DNA from 2 places in the Pantoea sp. KPR_PJ genome. Region 2 is predicted to be linked to the other one. Evidence: predicted binding sites of a transcription regulator. Region 2 holds the regulator's gene; the other holds the start of a gene.
What was found. Region 2 encodes Fur, which represses iron uptake genes when iron is present. Its sites were predicted from a motif close to ATAATAATGAGAACNACTATCAA; they were not measured.

Region 1: fhuF (siderophore-iron reductase FhuF) is a predicted target of Fur. The motif match lies at 8,120-8,142, and genes of this name have one in related genera.

What each region holds. Positions count from the first base shown of each region.
Region 1 is NZ_JABMIK010000004.1:345,256-354,717, forward strand. Features, by position in the region: gene HP564_RS12140 (glycosyltransferase family 32 protein) at 1-726, opposite strand, end outside; gene HP564_RS12145 (YncE family protein) at 1,153-2,106, shown strand; gene HP564_RS12150 (histidine phosphatase family protein) at 2,099-2,653, opposite strand; gene HP564_RS12155 (MFS transporter) at 3,228-4,616, shown strand; gene HP564_RS12160 (LacI family DNA-binding transcriptional regulator) at 4,696-5,730, shown strand; gene HP564_RS12165 (nucleoside hydrolase) at 5,727-6,710, shown strand; gene HP564_RS12170 (YbaK/EbsC family protein) at 6,735-7,199, opposite strand; gene fhuF (siderophore-iron reductase FhuF) at 7,293-8,084, opposite strand; gene HP564_RS12180 (GGDEF domain-containing protein) at 8,279-9,373, opposite strand.
Region 2 is NZ_JABMIK010000003.1:382,179-391,640, reverse strand. Features, by position in the region: gene HP564_RS10390 (YbfA family protein) at 1-180, opposite strand, end outside; gene kdpE (two-component system response regulator KdpE) at 416-1,090, shown strand; gene pgm (phosphoglucomutase (alpha-D-glucose-1,6-bisphosphate-dependent)) at 1,330-2,970, opposite strand; gene seqA (replication initiation negative regulator SeqA) at 2,996-3,550, opposite strand; gene ybfF (esterase) at 3,801-4,565, shown strand; gene ybfE (LexA regulated protein) at 4,719-4,994, shown strand; gene fldA (flavodoxin FldA) at 5,130-5,660, shown strand; gene fur (ferric iron uptake transcriptional regulator) at 6,014-6,457, shown strand; gene HP564_RS10350 (hypothetical protein) at 6,519-6,914, opposite strand; gene glnS (glutamine--tRNA ligase) at 7,150-8,817, opposite strand; gene nagE (N-acetylglucosamine-specific PTS transporter subunit IIBC) at 8,980-9,462, opposite strand, start outside.

The DNA.
Region 1 (9,462 bases), on a different contig from region 2:
AGCCACCTGCTGGGCCAGCGATAACAGCGCCTGTACCGGATGAGGGATCTTCTGCACGATAAGCGGATAGTCGTCACGCTTCTTCAGCTCATGAATAAAATTATGTGCGCCGAGATTTTTAACGGGAGCCAGCTGCTTCAGCCATTCGCGAATAAAGGCATTGCCCGGTGCGGCGGCGATAAACCAGCTTTCGATAACGGGTGACAGGAAATTAAGCGTGCTGGTTTCATGATAATAACCAATCACGTCCATAGGCTTTTCCTGCTGAACCTGATGCACCCAGTCGAGCTTTTCAAACAGCAGGGTGCCGCAGTCGATACTGATACCACCAAAACGATAGAGCAGCTCAAGCCGAATAATTTCACTTTTATGCGCGGCGGTCAGATCGGCAGAGATAAAGGTTAAATCTGGCAGCCACTGTGCCAGCGTACTCTGTGTGACCAGATGCAGCGAATGGTCGGGATTGTCCTGACGCAGCTGATTGATGCTGAGGCGCAGCGAAGGCGGCAGCTGATCGTCATGCCAGTACATCCAGATGGTTTTCGGGATCGCGTCCGGCGCTTTCTCCGCCGACAAAATGACCAGGTTTTCTTCCTGGCTGGCGTCATATTCAGGCGCGGTCAGCGCGCTGTGCTTTTTCTTTTGCCACAGCATTTGACTGCTAAAAGAGACACGTTTCCAGTTGCGCCAGAGCGTATGTGCAGGGTGTTGACGGTGTTGATTCATAAGGCACCTGTTATTGTGATTATTGCTGCGGGTTTTCCCTGGTGAGGCGCAGCGCAGAGTGCGCGTTAGTTTCCTCACTGCTGTGTTTAAATTCTCTTCAACGATTTAATAAAGCATTATTTATAGGCGCGCTACGACTTTTGCTTAATTTCAGATAATACGGAATGCGCTGGATCTGTTTATCGCTTACCGCCTTCGGTATTTATTTATATATCTTTAAATTCGCCACGCTCTTGTCTGAGGAAATAAATAAAGGAATTCTTAATTTCGCCGTGGTTTATTTAGCGCTCAGGCGATTTTTCTCTTAATGGCAGAGTTATTCGCGTTAATGACGCCGTTAAGCCACGCTGATGTTTTGCCCGGTGGCTGATGGCATAACGGCATTTGTCTACGCTTAAGGAGGGCTTACTGAGAAAAGGAGGCGCTATGTCTGAACAAACCCGTGGACTGCTGGCGGTCGACAAGCAGGGCAACCGCGTACTGTTTCTCGATCCAGAAAGTTTTGTTGTGCAGCGCGAGCTTAATGCTTTTCCGCCGCGCCCACACGAGTTGCTGATGCTGACGCCGTGGCACAAAGCCTATGTGCCCATCTATGGCGACGGTGTGCATGGTGACAATCCGCATCCGGGCCATAAGATCGCGGTGATCGATCTGGCGAAGCGTGAGATCAGCGGCTTTATCGATCTCTCTCCGTTACGTTCGCCACACAGCGGTCAGCTGGGCCGCGACGGTAAAGTCTATCTCTGCTGCGAAAGCAGTGCGGCGGTTGCCGTCATCGATCCGGTCAGCGACCGCGTGGAGAAAATCATTCCCATCCCGTCGCATAATGCCCACCGGCTGACGCTTTCACCCAGCGGGCGCAAGCTGTTTACCGACAATGAAGAGGATGCCAGCATTACCGTGGTGGATTTGTGCGAAGCGGAAGGGCGGGTAATTGATACTATTTTGCTGCCTGGCCCCATCGCCGGCATTGCGGCATCGCCAAAGCACCCCTATCTGGTCGCCAGCGCCGCCGATGCACCGCACCTCTACGTTATCGACCGCCAGAGCCACCGTATTCGCCAGCGGCTGGCGTTGCCCGGGCATCAGCAGCCATGTCAGGTGGTGCGCTTTAGTGCTGACGGCGAGCGGCTGGTGGCAATCGGCGATGAGGAGCCAGTCGTCACGCTGTTCGACGATCTGCTCAATCCGCTTGGCGATATTGCCGTTGGCAATAAACCCATGGATGGCTGTTTCAGCGAGGATAACCAGCAGTTGCTGATTGCCAATGAAGGCGACGGCACGCTAAGCGTGATCGATCTGACTCAGGGAACCGTTATCGCGACACCGCGCGTTGGCACCGGCTGTGAAGTACTGAGCTTTTTTAGTCTGCTCAGATAAAAGGGCGGTGGTAAATTGCCGAGCTCCAGTGACGGCTGCTGGCATGTTTTTCCGCCTGCCAGCCGCGCTTGCGTAGTTCACGCGCAATCATTTTATTCATCAGACCGTGGCCCAGCAGCAGCACCGTTCCCTGTTCTGACAGCGCAATCAGCTTGTCAGCGGCGCGGGCGGCACGCTTTCGCGCACAGAGTAGCGATTCACTTTCTCCTGCGTAGCCGCACAGCCACAGCATGCGCAGCGCGGTTAACCAGAGAAGCGTCGGCAGTTCAAGGCGCGGCGAGGTCACCAGCGGAAGAGAAACTTCGCTGAACAGCGCATCCACCTCTACCGGATGCAGACCCAGACGCGCCAGCGACGAGCGCGCACGCGGAAGTGGGCTGCACACCACCACCGAGGCCTGGCGCGCAATAGTGATGCTGCGTTCGGGCGGCGTATCGCACACCAGCGCCATATCATAAGCTTCGCACCAGTCTGCCAGAGCCTGCGCATTAAGGCGGCCTGCCATCCGGTGTTCCGGCTTTCCGTGTCTCATCAGGATAATGGTCATAGGGCTCCCGCTTAGCTTCCTTAAGCCTAATGCAAAGCCGCCTGATGTTGAAATTTAGCCACCGGCAGGCAAAAAATCACGGCCCGTCATCAGAAGATCATGATATCAGGCGAGACTATTGCCTGCCCACATCACACAGGTTGCCTGAGGGTAATATTAAGAGAAAATGTTATGTACCAAATGAAACCAATTCTTTTTGGTTGAGTTTTATTTATTTAAGTTAATGATTTTATTATTTTAAATGGGTTTTTACGGGGTTTGTTGTATGAGGATGTCGATCTTCAAGGCTAAATTTACTTGATTTATCTACGCGCGTAGATAGACTGGTGGTCAGTGATTACTCGCGGTGGACGATGCGAGAATGGCTTACAGGTTGAGTCTTTGCCTGTTTAACGCGACCGGTGCTTAACATCGGCAGAGAGCAGCAGAGATACAAAGATCCTGACACCAGGGAAACCTTTACTGACTGCAATAAAAGTTAGCCAACTGACCATCGCCACCCGGGGGATCCTGAGTTGCATCAGGGAATCGTCCCACGGAAGGGCGTTATCGATCGCTGAAACAGGGAAAGAGTATGACCGCTCCACATGCTGACGGAAATGCACCGTCGTCTTTACATTCTGCCGCCGACGAGCGGCTTGCTACCTCTTCTGGCCGCCGTGATTTCTGGCGCGCAACCTTATCCTGCTGGCTTGGCACTGCTATGGAGTACGCGGACTTCGCGCTCTATGGCCTGGCGGCGGGCATTATCTTTGGTGACGTTTTCTTTCCACAGGCAACGCCTGCCATGGCGCTGTTATCGAGCTTTGCTACCTGGTCGGTGGGATTTATCGCCCGCCCGATCGGCGCAGTGCTGTTTGGCTGGATTGGCGATCGTAAAGGGCGAAAGGTGGTGATGGTGATCACCATCATTCTGATGGGGGCTTCCACGACCTTGATCGGGCTTATCCCCAGCTATGCCACGATTGGCCTCTGGGCACCCGCCTGTCTGGTGCTGCTGCGCTTTACCCAGGGGTTGGGTGCCGGGGCAGAGCTGTCGGGCGGTACCGTCATGCTGGGCGAATATGCGCCGGTCGAGCGGCGCGGGCTGGTCTCATCGGTGATTGCTTTGGGTTCCAACAGCGGCACGCTGCTGGCCTCGCTGGTCTGGCTGGCGGTAGTGCAGATGGATCAACAGAGCCTGCTGGCCTGGGGGTGGCGTATTCCTTTTCTCAGCAGCGTACTGATTGCGCTGGCGGCCCTGTGGATCCGCCGCCATCTGCGCGAAACCCCTGTCTTTGAACGCAGAAAGCAGGAGCTTGAAGCAGAGCGCGCCGCTGTTTACACCGCGCAGCCCGACGTTGACAGGCGTGGGTTCTGGCCGCGCACGCGTGCATTCTGGACGCTGGTGGGACTGCGTATTGGTGAGAACGGCCCCTCGTATCTGGCGCAGGGCTTTATGGTGGGCTACGTAGCGAAAGTGCTGATGGTCGACAAGTCAGTGCCGACGACAGCCGTATTTATCGCCTCGGTGCTGGGTTTCGCCATTATCCCGCTGGCAGGCTGGCTCTCCGATCGGTTTGGTCGTCGTATTACCTACCGTGGGTTTTGTCTGTTGCTGATGCTCTATGCCTGGCCCGCCTTTTCGCTGCTCGACAGCCGGGAACCCGCGATTGTGATTCCGGTCATCGTTGTGGGAATGGCGCTGGCGTCGCTCGGCATCTACGGCGTACAGGCTGCCTGGGGCGTAGAGATGTTTGGCGTCAGACATCGTTATACCAAGATGGCCGTTGCCAAAGAGTTGGGGTCGATTCTGTCGGGCGGCACGGCACCGCTGCTGGCGGCTGCAATGCTTTCGTGGAGCGGGCACTGGTGGCCGATCGCGATTTACTTTGCCGCCATGGCCGCTATCGGTTTCTTTACCACGTTTGTTGCGCCAGAAACGCGAGGGCGCGATCTCAATTTACCGGAAGACGCCATTTAGTACGGCACTCGCCGTCGCACACAACCGAACAGGCCGTGATGATTCACGGCCTGTCGTGTTTAGATCAGGAGCGAAAAGGTTGAAACAGCCGCCAGGCAAAGTTACGCGCAGCGACGTAGCGAAAATTGCAGGCACATCGGTTGCGGTGGTCAGCTACGTCATCAATAACGGCCCGCGCCCGGTAGCGGAAAGCACGCGGCAGCGCGTGCTGGATGCTATTCAGCTGACCGGCTATCGCCCGAACGGAGTGGCGCGCGCGCTGGCATCAGGCAGCACCAAAACCTATGGCCTGATTGTGCCGAATATCAGTAACCCTTTTGTCGCGTCCATGGCCCATGTGCTGCTACAGGAATCGCTGGATCATGGCCACGTTATGCTGCTTGGGGACGCAGGCGATGACCGTCAGCGTGAGCTGGAGCTGATCCATGGTCTGCTGAACCGCCAGGTAGACGGCCTGTTTTACAACAGCGTCGATCGCCATCCCTACATTGACGTCATTCAGGCCAGCGGCACCCCCTTTGTGATGCTGGATCGTGTCGAGCCGCAGCCTGGCGTCTGTATGCTGCGCGTTGATGAACGACAGGCGGCATTTCAGGTGACCTCCCATCTACTGAGCCATGGATACCAGCAGGCTGGCATGATTCGTGGTCCGCTGGAGATGATGAACGCGCAGGATCGCGTTCAGGGCTGGCGCGACGCGATGATGGCACACAAGGTGCCAGTCGATGAGTCGCTGATCTTTGCGGCCAGCTACACGCGGCAGGGCGGCTATGAAGCGGCGCAGCGCATGCTGGCAGGTCCGGGCGTACCGCGAGCGCTGTTTGCCAGTAACGAAGGTCAGGCGCTTGGCTGCCTGCGCGCCTTCGCCGAACAGGGCATTCGCGTGCCGCACGATGTCGCGCTGGTCTGTTTTAACGGCACCGAACAGTCAGCCTTTACCGTTCCGACGCTGACCTCTGTGCGCCAGCCGCTGCGGGAGATGGCACGCAGCGCGATTAGCATGCTGCAAAACTGGGATGGCGAGGCGAAAATTCAGGAATTTCCACACTACCTTGAAACAGGCGAATCCTGCGGCTGCCTGCCGCAAACAGGGAACAAGACGATATTAAAATGAAAAGAGTGATTATTGACTGCGATCCGGGTAATGGTATCGCCGGGGCCAATACGGATGATGGACTGGCCATTGCCCTGGCGCTGGCCTCACCGGCCCTGTCGGTGGAGCTGATCACCACAGTGGCGGGAAATACCCCAAGCGAAACGGGCGCGCAGGTGGCGAAGGATCTGCTGATGCGTCTTAATTCGTCGGTTCCGGTGGTGCAGGGCGCAACGCAGGCGTTGAAAGAAGATCCGGCGCCCTGGCGTGCGGCGCTCGATAATCGCGTGCAGCCTGACATGAAGGCGCTGTGGCAAGGCGTGCGTGCACCTGCTCCCGTCGCGGCAGATGGTGATGATGCGGCTGGCGCAATAGGCGAGCTGATTTGCAATAACCCGGGCCAGATTACGCTGGTGGCGATTGGCCCGCTGACCAACATCGCTGCCGCGCTACAACGCTATCCGGCAATGGCAGAAGCGGTAGCAGAGATTGTTATCATGGGCGGTGTTTTTGCGCTGGATGATTACATCAAGGACACCAATTTTGGACTCGATCCCGAAGCGGCGCATCAGGTGCTGCACAGTGGCGCGGCCATCACGCTGGTGCCAATGGATGTCACCACGCAGACGCTGCTTACCCATCAGGATCTGACGCGGATTACTACCAGCGATCACCCGCTGTCGCTCTTTGTGCGTGATACGCTGCGCCCGTGGATCGACTATTCGATTCGCACCCGTCGTCTGCCGGGTAGCTGGATCCATGACGTGCTGGTGGTCGCCTGGTTACTGAACCAGCGCGTGGCAAACGGCACCGACTATCGGGTCGATATTGAGCTACGCCCCGGGGCCACGCGCGGCAAAAGCTGGCGCTACCGCAATCCGCTGCGTATCGACGTCGGCATTCCTGCGAATACGGGGGCGCTGGTGCATGTGCTGCATCATGTCGATAACGCTTTGCTGCTGTCGATTATTGAAGATGCACTGACGCAGCTCTCTCGCTGAATCGCCTTTACCCCGCGCGGCATGTCACAGCGCTTCGCACACGTCTACCCATTCTGCCTGCGTCAGCTCCGCCATGCGCGCTGGCGTAATACGCACGGCACTGTGGGTTGCACCGGCTGCGGGCAAGACCTCATCAAACTGACGCAGTGATTGATCGCAGTAAACCTTGAGCGGATTCTCCAGACCAAACGGGCAGACGCCGCCGACCGGATGACCCGTCCAGTTCACAACCTCATCCACGCTCAGCATACGTGCTTTCGCGCCCAGTGCGGCTTTCAGCTTGCGGTTATCCAGCCGCGCATCGCCGCGCGTCACGATCAGCACCACCTCATCTTTGACTTTCAGTGACAGGGTTTTAGCAATCTGTCCGGGCGTAACGCCGTGAACGCGCGCAGCCATTTCAACGGTAGCTGTGCTTTGCGACATCTCAATAATGTCGATTTCAGGGGCATGCTCGGCGAAAAACTGCCGTACCGACTCCAGGCTCATCTCTTTCTCCATGCAGATCGAAGGCGTAAAAGCTGCCACAAGGTGGAAAAAGTGTAAACGGGAGAAAGGCGAAAATCGCGTTGCCGGGCGCGTTTACAGGCTCAGCGTGCAGTTGCCGCAGCGCTCAACGTCAGGAATGCGATAGCGCTGACAGCAGCTACGCCTGACCATTTCGCCGTCGCGCGGCAGCATAGTGCGGTAAAGGGGGTTATCACTGCCGTCCAGGAGACGACGGGTGAAAAAAAGCGCCTGTTCAAGTTGCAGGATGGTCGCTTCATCCAGCAATGTCCTGAGTTCACCGAGGAACCAGTAAAACGAGAAGCCCATATTGTTCCAGATGAGCCGGGCGTTAATGCCGCCGTGCTGCGTGATGGCGTTTACTGCGGGGATCAGATGTTGCTGAATCAGGCGGTCAATGCGCTGTGGGGCATTGAGGTAGCGCGCCTCCTCATCTTCCCTGGCATTGATCCAGAAGGCGCAGGGATAACCCTGCTCGTGAAACTGAACGTGAATATGCTGGGGTGAACAGTCGAGCGCGCGTGATTCAGCCAGCAGCGCCAGCATCAGCGGCGGCAGCAGCAGGCCAAAATACCATTGTGCCCAGAGTGACTGTACCGGCTTTGCTTCCTGCACGGCGTCAGGGTGCTGTCGATAGAGGTAGTCAGCGTAGCGCTGCGCCAGCACCGGGAAGTGTGCTGACTGTGACCAGTCGGCCAGCGTAAGGGTATCTGACGGCACCTCTTCACTAAAATGAAAGGTCTCCAGCATGGAACTGCGCTGCTCACGAATTAAATCGCGCAGGGCGCATGCCAGTGAACGATCGCCCTGCATAAAGATCGGCCGACTGTGCTGAAAGTGTTGAGGTTGCTGCCTGATAATTGACATGCTGAATAACGTGCCCGCAAATCAGAGAAGAAAGAATGATAATCGTTCTTAGTCCCATTCACAAGCGGGTCGGTGAGGTTGCTGCGCGAAAAAACAGCGCAGCGGCAGAGTGAGGAGGTCCGGTCTGTTTTCCTGAAAAGAGGGGCGGCGACAGGAAGCAGATGCGGTTTATCGCCGGAGCGCTGATGATCAGACTACAGCGCTTCGCTACTGACTGGCACGATCTTGGGTAAATCTTCCCAGGCAAGAATAGTATTGCGCCCCTGATTTTTAGCTACGTAGAGCGCACGATCGGCATTGGCAACGGCCTGATCAAATTCATCATCAAAGATGGGCGCAATACCCGCGCTGATGGTGACGTGCGTTGAAACCTTCTCGTTGAACCGGTGAGGGATCTCCAGGTCGACAACGTACTGGCGAATACGCTCTGCCAGCTTCATGGCAATTGAGGCATTCACATTGGTCATAAGGACCAGGAATTCTTCGCCGCCGTAGCGCACAACGACATCGCGCGAGCGCACCGCATCACGAATGGCTACTGATACGCGCGCCAGCGCCTGGTCGCCCATTGCATGGCCGTAGTTATCGTTGTAGGCCTTGAAATGGTCAATATCCAGAAGCAGAACAAAGTGGCTGCCGGCGTGGTTTTCCAGAATATTATCCAGCCGGTTTTTCAGGCCGCGTCGGTTATAGAGACCGGTCAGGGGGTCGAGCATGCTGAGATCGCTAAAAGTCTCTTTCTCCTCATACAGCTGACGCATCAGGCGGCGGGTAAAATGATCCACACGTCGGCGCATCAGATGTTGCAGAGAAAAACCAATCAGCGGCAGGGAAAGAGTCAGCAGCAGCATTGTCAAATGCTGGCCATTATCCAGCAGCAAGACGGTTACCACCGGCGGGGTGATATGCAGGCAGAAGGCCGTCAGATAATCGCTCAGCGCAATGGCGCTGATAAAAAAAACGCTCAGCAGGCTGATAATCAGAAAATGATTGTCGAAAAGAAAAACCTGATGATAACGGTGGTAAATATGCCACGCCCACAGGGCACCAAGCAGTAGCGCAACAGCATTTAATAAAGGGAATTTCGCTTTCGGCCTGATGAAACACGCAAATAACGTCAGGGTGCTTAAGAAAGTAATAGTGACAACTGGCGCAGATAATTCCGTTTGGGGACAATCTGTAAAAGGAATCAGGCAGAAAAGAGAAACGGCGACATTTAAAAACAGAAATAGCATCAGCGAGAGCCGATATTTACTGTGTTTCAGTTCATCGTAAGATTGTAATTTCATTATTGATACTCGAAACGGCCCTGAAATATCAAAGCGCATTCCGGCGAAAATAAGCACTTCTGCCGGACAATGAGCAAATCAGCTGTGTT
Region 2 (9,462 bases):
TGATTCGGTCTGCGCCAGCCAGACCGGCTTTGCGCTGGTCTTGCACCAGATTCGGTGCAGATAGCTGTAGAAGCGCGCGCGATCTTTGCGAAACAGCATAACCGGCAAAGCAGTAACGCCAATGAAGATAACCAGCGCACGGCGCAGGATGATTTTATACAGCGGATAAGCCTGATACATATTCTGCCTCCCTGGAAGCGAGAAGTGGATAATGTGATCCTGGTCAGATATTACGCTGATGACTGTCGTTTTACTACTCATCAGACCACTATTTTTTGCTGGCGGGCCAGCCCACGCTCGACAGAGGAGAGTAAGTTACAGAAAAGTTAACAAGAGCACTTCTACTACGCTAATAGGGCTTCGGCAAAATTGCTGATAGAGTGACGACACGTTATCAGGCATGGAGCATCACGACGTGGCCACCGTATTGATCGTTGAAGACGAAAAAGAGATCCGCCGCTTTGTCCGCCTTGCGCTGGAGGGCGAAACGCTAAAGGTGTTTGACGCCGATACGTTACAGCGAGGATTAATTGAGGCAGCAACGCGCAAACCCGATCTGGTGATCCTGGATTTAGGATTGCCCGACGGTGACGGACGCGATTTTATTCGCGATCTGCGCCAGTGGAGCCGGGTTCCGGTAATCGTCCTGTCGGCGCGCGTAGATGAGCAGGATAAGATCGACGCGCTCGATGCCGGCGCAGACGACTACCTGACCAAACCTTTCGGTATTGGCGAACTGCTGGCACGCGTGCGTGTCGCCTTACGTCGCCATGCTGCACAGCAGCCTGAGCCGGTGATTGAGTTTGCGGATGTGACCATCGACCTGGCAGCGCGGCGCGTGGTACGCGACGGGCAGGAAGTCCATCTGACGCCCATCGAATTTCGCCTGTTAAGCCTGCTGTTAAATAATGTTGGCAAGGTGCTGACGCAGCGGCAGTTGCTGAGTCAGGTATGGGGGCCTAATGCGGTAGAACACAGCCACTATTTGCGCATCTATATGGCACACCTGCGACAGAAGCTGGAGACCGATCCGACGCAGCCACGTCATTTGCTGACGGAAACCGGCATTGGCTACCGTTTTATGCCATAAAAAAGCGCCCGAAGGCGCCTGATGCGTACAGTAAAACCGGTTTCCTGAAGGACTTGTGCTGAGCAGCAAAGGCGCTGGCGGGCTTCAACACGCCGCGCACGAGCGCCTTAACGCACGCCTCTCACAAGTGAAGTGCGTTCTGCCAGAAACGGCCCTGAGCGAAAATGTTATCAGCCCCTGACCGCTTTCAGACGCGCCTGTTCAGAAGAACCTGATACGCCACGCCAGCCCGACATTAATCAGGCGTTTTTCAGCACTTCGCTCACAATCTCTACCGCTTCTTTCTCAATCTGCGCACGATGTTCTGCACCCAGGAAGCTCTCGCAGTAAATTTTGTAGGCGTCTTCGGTGCCTGATGGACGCGCAGCGAACCAGCCGTTTTCCGTCATCACTTTCAGACCGCCAATCGATGCGCCATTGCCCGGTGCCGCCGTCAGACGAGCGGTAATGGGATCGCCCGCCAGCGTGTCGGCACTGACCATCTCAGGTGAGAGCTTAGAGAGCGCGGCTTTCTGGGCAGACGTTGCCGGTGCCTGCAAACGGTTGTAGCTCGGCGCGCCGAAGCGCTGTGCCAGCTCGTCGTAGTGCTGCTGCGGGTTCTTGCCGGTCACTGCGGTAATCTCCGCTGCCAGCAGGCAAAGGATGATACCATCTTTGTCGGTTGACCAGGCTGAGCCATCGAAACGCAGGAAAGAAGCGCCTGCACTCTCTTCGCCACCGAAGCCAAAGCTGCCGTCAAACAGGCCATCCACAAACCACTTGAAGCCAACCGGCACTTCTACCAGCTTGCGACCAATGTCGTTGACGACGCGATCTATCATTGCGCTGGAGACCAGTGTTTTACCTACAGCCACCTCTTTGCCCCACTGCGGGCGGTGCTGGAACAGGTAGTTGATGGCCACAGCCAGATAGTGGTTCGGGTTCATCAGGCCAGAAGGCGTAACGATGCCGTGACGGTCATAGTCGGGATCGTTACCGAAAGCCAGATCGAACTTATCTTTGTACGCCAGCAGACCCGCCATTGCGCACTCAGAAGAGCAGTCCATACGCACGACGCCATCTTTATCCAGATGCATAAAGCGGAAGGTCTGATCGACAGCGTCGTTCACGATGGTCAGATCGAGCTGATAATGCTCGGCAATGCGCTTCCAGTACTCGATCCCGGACCCTCCCAGCGGATCGACACCCAGCTTCAGGCCCGCTTTCTGGATAGCCGCAAAGTCGATCACCTGCGCCAGGCCTTCAACGTAAGGCTGGATCAGATCTTTTTCGACAATGCGACCGCTTGCCAGCGCCTGATCCAGCGGCAGGCGTTTGACGTCCTGCAGACCCGCTTTGATCAGCTGGTTAGCACGATCTTCTACCACTTTCGTCACGTTGGTATCAGCCGGGCCACCGTTCGGCGGATTGTATTTGATGCCGCCATCTTCTGGCGGGTTGTGCGACGGCGTAATGACGATGCCATCCGCCTGCGCTCCACCCTGCTTGTTGTGCTCCAGAATAGCGTTGGAGATCGCGGGCGTCGGGGTGTAGCCGTTGTCCTGCTGCACAATCACGTCTACGCCATTGGCGGCCAGGACTTCCAGCACAGAAAGGATCGCCGGCTCAGAGAGCGCATGCGTGTCTTTGCCAACGTAGCAAGGGCCGGTAACACCGTTTTTCTTGCGCTCTTCCGCGATAGCTTGCGCAATCGCCAGAATGTGATGTTCGTTAAAGCTCTGACGCCCTGCGCTGCCGCGATGACCGGAGGTGCCAAATTTCACCGCATGGTCCGGGTTCGCCACGTCGGGCTGCAGGACATAATACTGTGAGGTTAACTGTGCAACGTTAATCAAATCGCTCTGCTGGGCGGGTTGCCCGGCACGGGGGTGACTGGCCATTGGCGCTTCTCCCTGACGCTTCGGTTTAAATGGTGCCGCAAACTTTCTCAGCCAGTTCCTGCGGGAACTGCATTGAGACCATGATGTGTTCCACCATGCTGCATTTACGGCCGGTATTGGTGTTAGTGATCACCCAGTACGGCGTGCCGGGAACGTGCTTCGGCTTGGTATGGGTGCCATTTTGCAACAGCGTTTGCTCGTCGCCCGCAAAATAGACGCGGGTACGGCCCTGCAACGAAGCAGTGGCGTCGGCAAATGCTGAAGGATCAAGACGATAGAGGGTTGACAGAATCATCATAAAGCGATTAACCGCTTTCTTCTGTTCGGCGTACTCGTCGGACAGCAGCAGCTCACGCACCGCGCGCACACGATCCTGCGGACGGTTTTCCACACGCACTGGCTGAATGGCTTTTTGCGCCGTATCGCCTGCGGCTAACGGGGCCGCCGTGGTGGCAGAGGCGCTTTGACCGGCAGTAAATTTCAGCATCCGCCGTAAAATGTCAGAGGCACTTTCGCCGATGTGCTGCGTGTGGCTGGCGATATAGCGATAAAGGTCTTCGTCAACTTCGATCGTTTTCATCTTTTTCCGTACGGTTTCGACTCATGACAGAACCATGCCAGCCTGAAAAATGCCTGGGCACATTTCACGAATCCGCTGGCCGGACAGGTTCTAACATAAGGATTATAAAGTTAAATCCAGACGGGCTGATAGCATTCGCACGTTCTGACCGCAAAAGTCAGAATATGCCCTAAAGCCTGGCCTGTTGGCACGCCTGAAAAGGTGAAAGCATGATAACCTAAGCCGAGGTCCCCATCTTAAGAACTTTGCCATGATTTTAAATGCTCGTCTGCAAACTGACCAATCTGTTGCTGATTCCCTGCCCATCCTGCTTATTCACGGCCTGTTTGGCAGCCTTGATAACCTCGGCGTGCTGGCGCGAGGCCTGAAAGAGGCGCGTCCGCTCATTCAGGTCGATGTGCGTAACCATGGCCTGTCGCCACGTGCTGATGAGATGAGCTATCGCGCGATGGCACAGGATATGTTCGATACGCTGGATGCGCACCATATCGATCGCGTCGCCGTGATTGGTCATTCGATGGGCGGCAAGATTGCGATGGCCATGAGCGCGCTGGCTCCCGAGCGTCTTGAACGTCTGGTGCTGATTGACATCGCGCCCGTCGATTACCAGACGCGCCGCCATGATGAAATTTTTGCTGGCATTCGCGCCGTGAGCGAAGCGGGCGTGCGCCTGCGCAGCGAGGCGGCGCAGGTGATGCGTGCGCATATTCATGAAGAGGGCGTTATCCAGTTTATTCTTAAATCTTTCCAGGAAGGCGAATGGCGCTTCAACGTGCCTGCACTCTGGGAGAATTACGCTACACTCTCTGGCTGGGAAGAGGTACCCGCCTGGCCGCATCCGGCGCTCTTTATTCGCGGCGGCGATTCGCCCTATCTCGACAATCAGTACCGTGATGCGCTGCTGCGTCAGTTCCCGGCCGCCCATGCACACGTTATCACCGGTGCCGGTCACTGGGTGCATGCCGAGAAACCTGATGCCGTATTGCGCAGCGTTCGCCGTTTTTTTGCGCTTTAAAAGCAAAAGCTTGCCGTTCGCGGTTTAGCATTGGCGTCATCCCTCCGGCTGGAGTATGATGGCGCGCTAAATTTTGCCGCTGCCTGTTTTTGCTACGGCAATAGCCCATTTCGTTATAAACGCGCCTGTTCGCGCCTTCAGTTTTATTAAGCCATGGCAAAAGAACACACTGACCGCACTACGCTGGATCTGTTTGCAAATGAGCGTCGTCCCGGTCGACCGAAAACCAGTCCGCTATCGCGTGATGAACAGCTGCGCATCAATAAGCGCAATCAACTGAAACGTGACAAAGTGCGCGGGCTGCGCCGTGTCGAACTCAAAATGAGCAGCGAGGCTGTGGATGCCCTGAACACCCTGGCTGAGCAGCGCAATATCAGCCGCAGCGAACTGATTGAACAAATGCTGCTGGCGCAACTCAAACTGGACTGAATCGCGCAAAGCGCACGCAGAAGCAAATGTAGCGGCTTTTCAAGTTCCGCCCTTTTGCCCGCTCTGCTATCATTCGCTTAATTGTGCGCACCGCGCATGCATCTCATTATCAGGATTTAAGAGGTTATTTACCCCATGGCAATCGTAGGCATCTTCTTTGGCAGCGATACCGGCAACACCGAAAACATTGCAAAAATGATCCAGAAACAGCTGGGTAAAGACGTTGCGGAAGTTCATGACATTGCCAAAAGCACGAAAGAAGATCTGGAAGCATTCGACATTTTGCTGCTGGGCATTCCGACCTGGTACTATGGTGAAGCGCAGTGCGACTGGGATGACTTCTTCCCGACGCTGGAAGAGATTGATTTCAACGGCAAGCTGGTGGCCCTTTTTGGCTGCGGCGACCAGGAAGATTATGCCGAATATTTCTGCGACGCGATGGGCACTATCCGCGATATCATCGAGCCAAACGGCGCGGTTATCGTGGGGCACTGGCCGACCGAAGGCTATCATTTCGAAGCATCTAAAGGCCTGGCCGACGATAAACACTTCCTCGGTTTAGCGATCGACGAAGACCGCCAGCCTGAACTGACCAACGAGCGCGTTGATGCCTGGGTTAAGCAGATTTATGATGAGCTACAGCTGCAGGCCATCATCGAAGCGTAAGTGTCCGCTCCTCAATGTGGGCGCTGGCTCACATTGAGGGAGTGGTTTTTCCTATAGAAATAATAGCTACAGATTTTTAACTTTCATCTGCAATTCTGTACAATACCCACATCGGTTATCTGCTTATTTCTCCCGCGAGGTCAGGAAGTTAGCGAGATGATGACGAACCTCCTGCATTTTTCCACCCGGCGCCGTTATGTTTTCCCTGACAGCCCGTGTTGATTTCAGGCGTTTCCCTCGGTTTTCATTTCAAAGCTTCGCCTCTATAATGAGACGCAAATGAGAATAGACACCGAACGACATTCAAGGCAAGGCGCCTCAAGTAACCAGCAAAGTAACAGGACAATATCCGCATGACTGACAACAATACCGCATTAAAGAAGGCTGGCCTGAAAGTCACGCTGCCCAGACTCAAAATTCTGGAAGTGCTTCAGGAACCTCAGTGCCATCACGTCAGCGCGGAAGATCTGTATAAACGCCTGATTGATATGGGCGAAGAGATTGGTCTGGCTACCGTTTATCGTGTTCTTAATCAGTTTGATGATGCAGGCATCGTAACGCGTCACAACTTTGAAGGCGGGAAATCGGTTTTCGAACTGACCCAGCAGCATCATCACGATCACCTGATCTGCCTTGACTGCGGCAAAGTTATCGAATTTAGCGACGAGTCTATCGAAACGCGCCAGCGTGATATCGCTACCCGTCACGGTATTAAGCTGACTAACCACAGCCTTTACCTCTACGGTCACTGCGCGCTGGGCGATTGCCGCGAAGACGAAACGCTCCACGATCAGTAAAAACAGTGTGCTATGCAGTAATGCTAAAAGCCGGTACAGATACCGGCTTTTTTTATGGCTGTCAGGCGACGAGGGTTTCGTGCAGATAGCGCCAGCGAGGGATGGACGTACTGCAATCCAGGATAGCCAGTGAAATGCGCGTCTGATCCTGACCGTTCATCATTTGCAGTTCGCGATACTGAATGGTGATTTCATTCTTCTGCTGGGAAATAACAGCGTGCTCGCTGGTGGCAATACGCATTCCTTCACGCTTCCCCTGCAGCTGACGAAAGAGATCTTCAGTCTGGTTGAAATCAAGCAGTTTGCCCTGCGGCGTCACCATGCGGAAATCGGGGTGAAAATGCGAGAGGAGTAAATGGAAACTGTCATCTTCACCTGACGGCTGATTAAAGATACGTTCGATTAACTGATGCAAAACTACTACGCTGTGTCTTGCTTCCTGAGCGAGAGCTGTCATTTTATTTCCTTGTTATGCCCGCATAGCCTTTTTAAGAGCGAATAGCCTACCTCAAAATAACAAATTCACATCTGGAAATTGATTAAATTTAATTAACTCAGACAACTCTCAATGTGGTCCGACAAGTTAATATTATCCTCTGAAGAATAAAAACGTGTATAAGCGCAGATAACAGCCATAAAAAAGGGCGATTGCTCGCCCTGTTGTCATAAAGTGATGCGGTTAATGCAAAAATTTAATCGCCGATTTTTGCCCAGGTATCACGTAGTCCAACGGTGCGGTTAAACACCAGATGATTTGGACGAGAGTAGTGGCTGTCAGCGCAGAAGTAGCCTTCGCGTTCAAACTGATAAGGCGCTTCCGGCATGGCATTTTGCACGCCAGGCTCAACAAATCCCTGGCGGATCTCCAGCGAGCCGGGATTGATGGTCGTCAGAAAATCGTCTGCTGCGCCCGGATTCGGCACGCTGAACAGGCGATCGTAAAGGCGGAATTCTGCTGGCAGCGCATGGTCGGCTGAAACCCAGTGGATAACGCCTTTGACCTTGCGGCCGTCAGCGGGATCTTTGCTCAGGGTATCAACATCGCAGGTGCAGTAGATGCAGGTGATATTACCCGCTTCATCTTTCGCCACGCGTTCAGCGCGAATCACGTAGGCGTTACGCAAACGCACCTCTTTGCCCAGCACCAGTCGCTTGTACTGCTTGTTGGCTTCCTCACGGAAGTCGGCACGATCGATCCAGACTTCGCGACCAAACGGCACATCACGCGTGCCCATCTCCGGCTTGTTGGGGTGGTTTGGCATAGTGATGGTTTCATGATGGCCTGCTGGCAGGTTCTCAATCACCACCTTCAGCGGATCCAGCACGGCCATGGCACGCGGCGCGTTTTCGTTCAGATCGTCACGGATGCAGGACTCCAGCGACGCCATCTCAACCACGTTATCCTGTTTGGTTACGCCAATGCGGCGACAGAATTCACGAATAGAGGCTGCAGTATAGCCGCGACGGCGCAGGCCAGACACGGTCAGCATGCGTGGGTCATCCCAGCCTTCCACCACTTTTTCGCTCACCAGCTGCGTCAGCTTGCGCTTCGACATCACCGCGTATTCGAGGTTAAGGCGTGAAAACTCATACTGGCGCGGGTGTACCGGGATGGTAATGTTATCCAGCACCCAGTCATACAGGCGACGGTTATCCTGGAACTCCAGCGTGCAGAGCGAGTGAGTAATGTTTTCCAGCGCATCGGAGATGCAGTGGGTAAAATCGTACATCGGATAGATGCACCACTTGTTACCGGTCTGGTGATGTTCGGCAAACTTAATGCGATAGAGCACCGGGTCGCGCATCACGATGAAGCTGGACGCCATATCGATTTTTGCACGCAAACAGGCTTTGCCTTCAGCAAACTCACCGTTACGCATTTTTTCGAACAGCGCCAGGTTCTCTTCCACGCTGCGATCGCGATAGGGGCTGTTTTTACCCGGCGCGGTCAGCGTACCGCGATATTCGCGGATCTCTTCCGGCGTCAGTTCATCAACATAGGCCAGGCCTTTATTGATCAATTCAACCGCATAGAGATAAAGCTGATCGAAGTAATCTGAGGAATAACGAACGTTGCCACTCCACTCAAAGCCCAGCCATTGCACGTCGCGCTTGATGGATTCAACGAATTCCATGTCCTCTTTAACCGGGTTGGTATCGTCGAAACGCAGGTTGCACTGCCCCTGATAATCCTGAGCAATGCCGAAGTTCAGGCAGATGGATTTAGCATGGCCAATATGCAGGTAACCATTGGGCTCCGGCGGAAAACGGGTGTGCACGCTGTTGTGCTTGCCGCTCGCCAAATCTTCGTCAATGATCTGACGAATAAAGTTAGTTGGGCGGGCTTCAGCCTCACTCATCTCTCAATCCTCAATACGTATAGCGGGTGATTTGTACCACGAAGTAACGGAGTATGATCCACAAAGCGTCGAAGGGAAACAACCGGTTTGTTAAGGCGATAAAACGAAAAAGGCAGGAATCGCTTCCTGCCTGCTTTATTTTACACCGTGATAACGAAAGCCTCAGGCTTTTACCTCATAGAGCGGCGTTTCACCCGCTACAACCGAACCCGTTGCCAGCAGCGTAAGTCCGGCAAAGTCTTCACTGTTACTGACCACCACCGGGCTTATCATTGAGCGCGCACTGGCGTTCAGGTAATCGAGATCCATCTCCAGTACCGGCTCTCCGGCCGCAACGGTTGCGCCCTCCTCCGCCAGGCGGGTAAAGCCTTTGCCTTCCAGCGCCACGGTATCCAGCCCCATGTGCACCACAATCTCGACGCCGTTGCTGGTTTCCAGACAGAAGGCGTGATTCGTGGCAAAGATTTTTACCAGCGTACCCGCTATCGGCGCGACCACGGTTTTTCCGGTCGGCTTGATCGCCAGCCCCTCGCCCACCGCTTTGCTGGCGAAAGCTTCGTCAGGCACGCTCTCCAGCGCAACCACGTCACCGCTTACGGGTGCCACCAGCGTGGCGATCGCGCGTTTTTCGCTGTTGAGCACCGC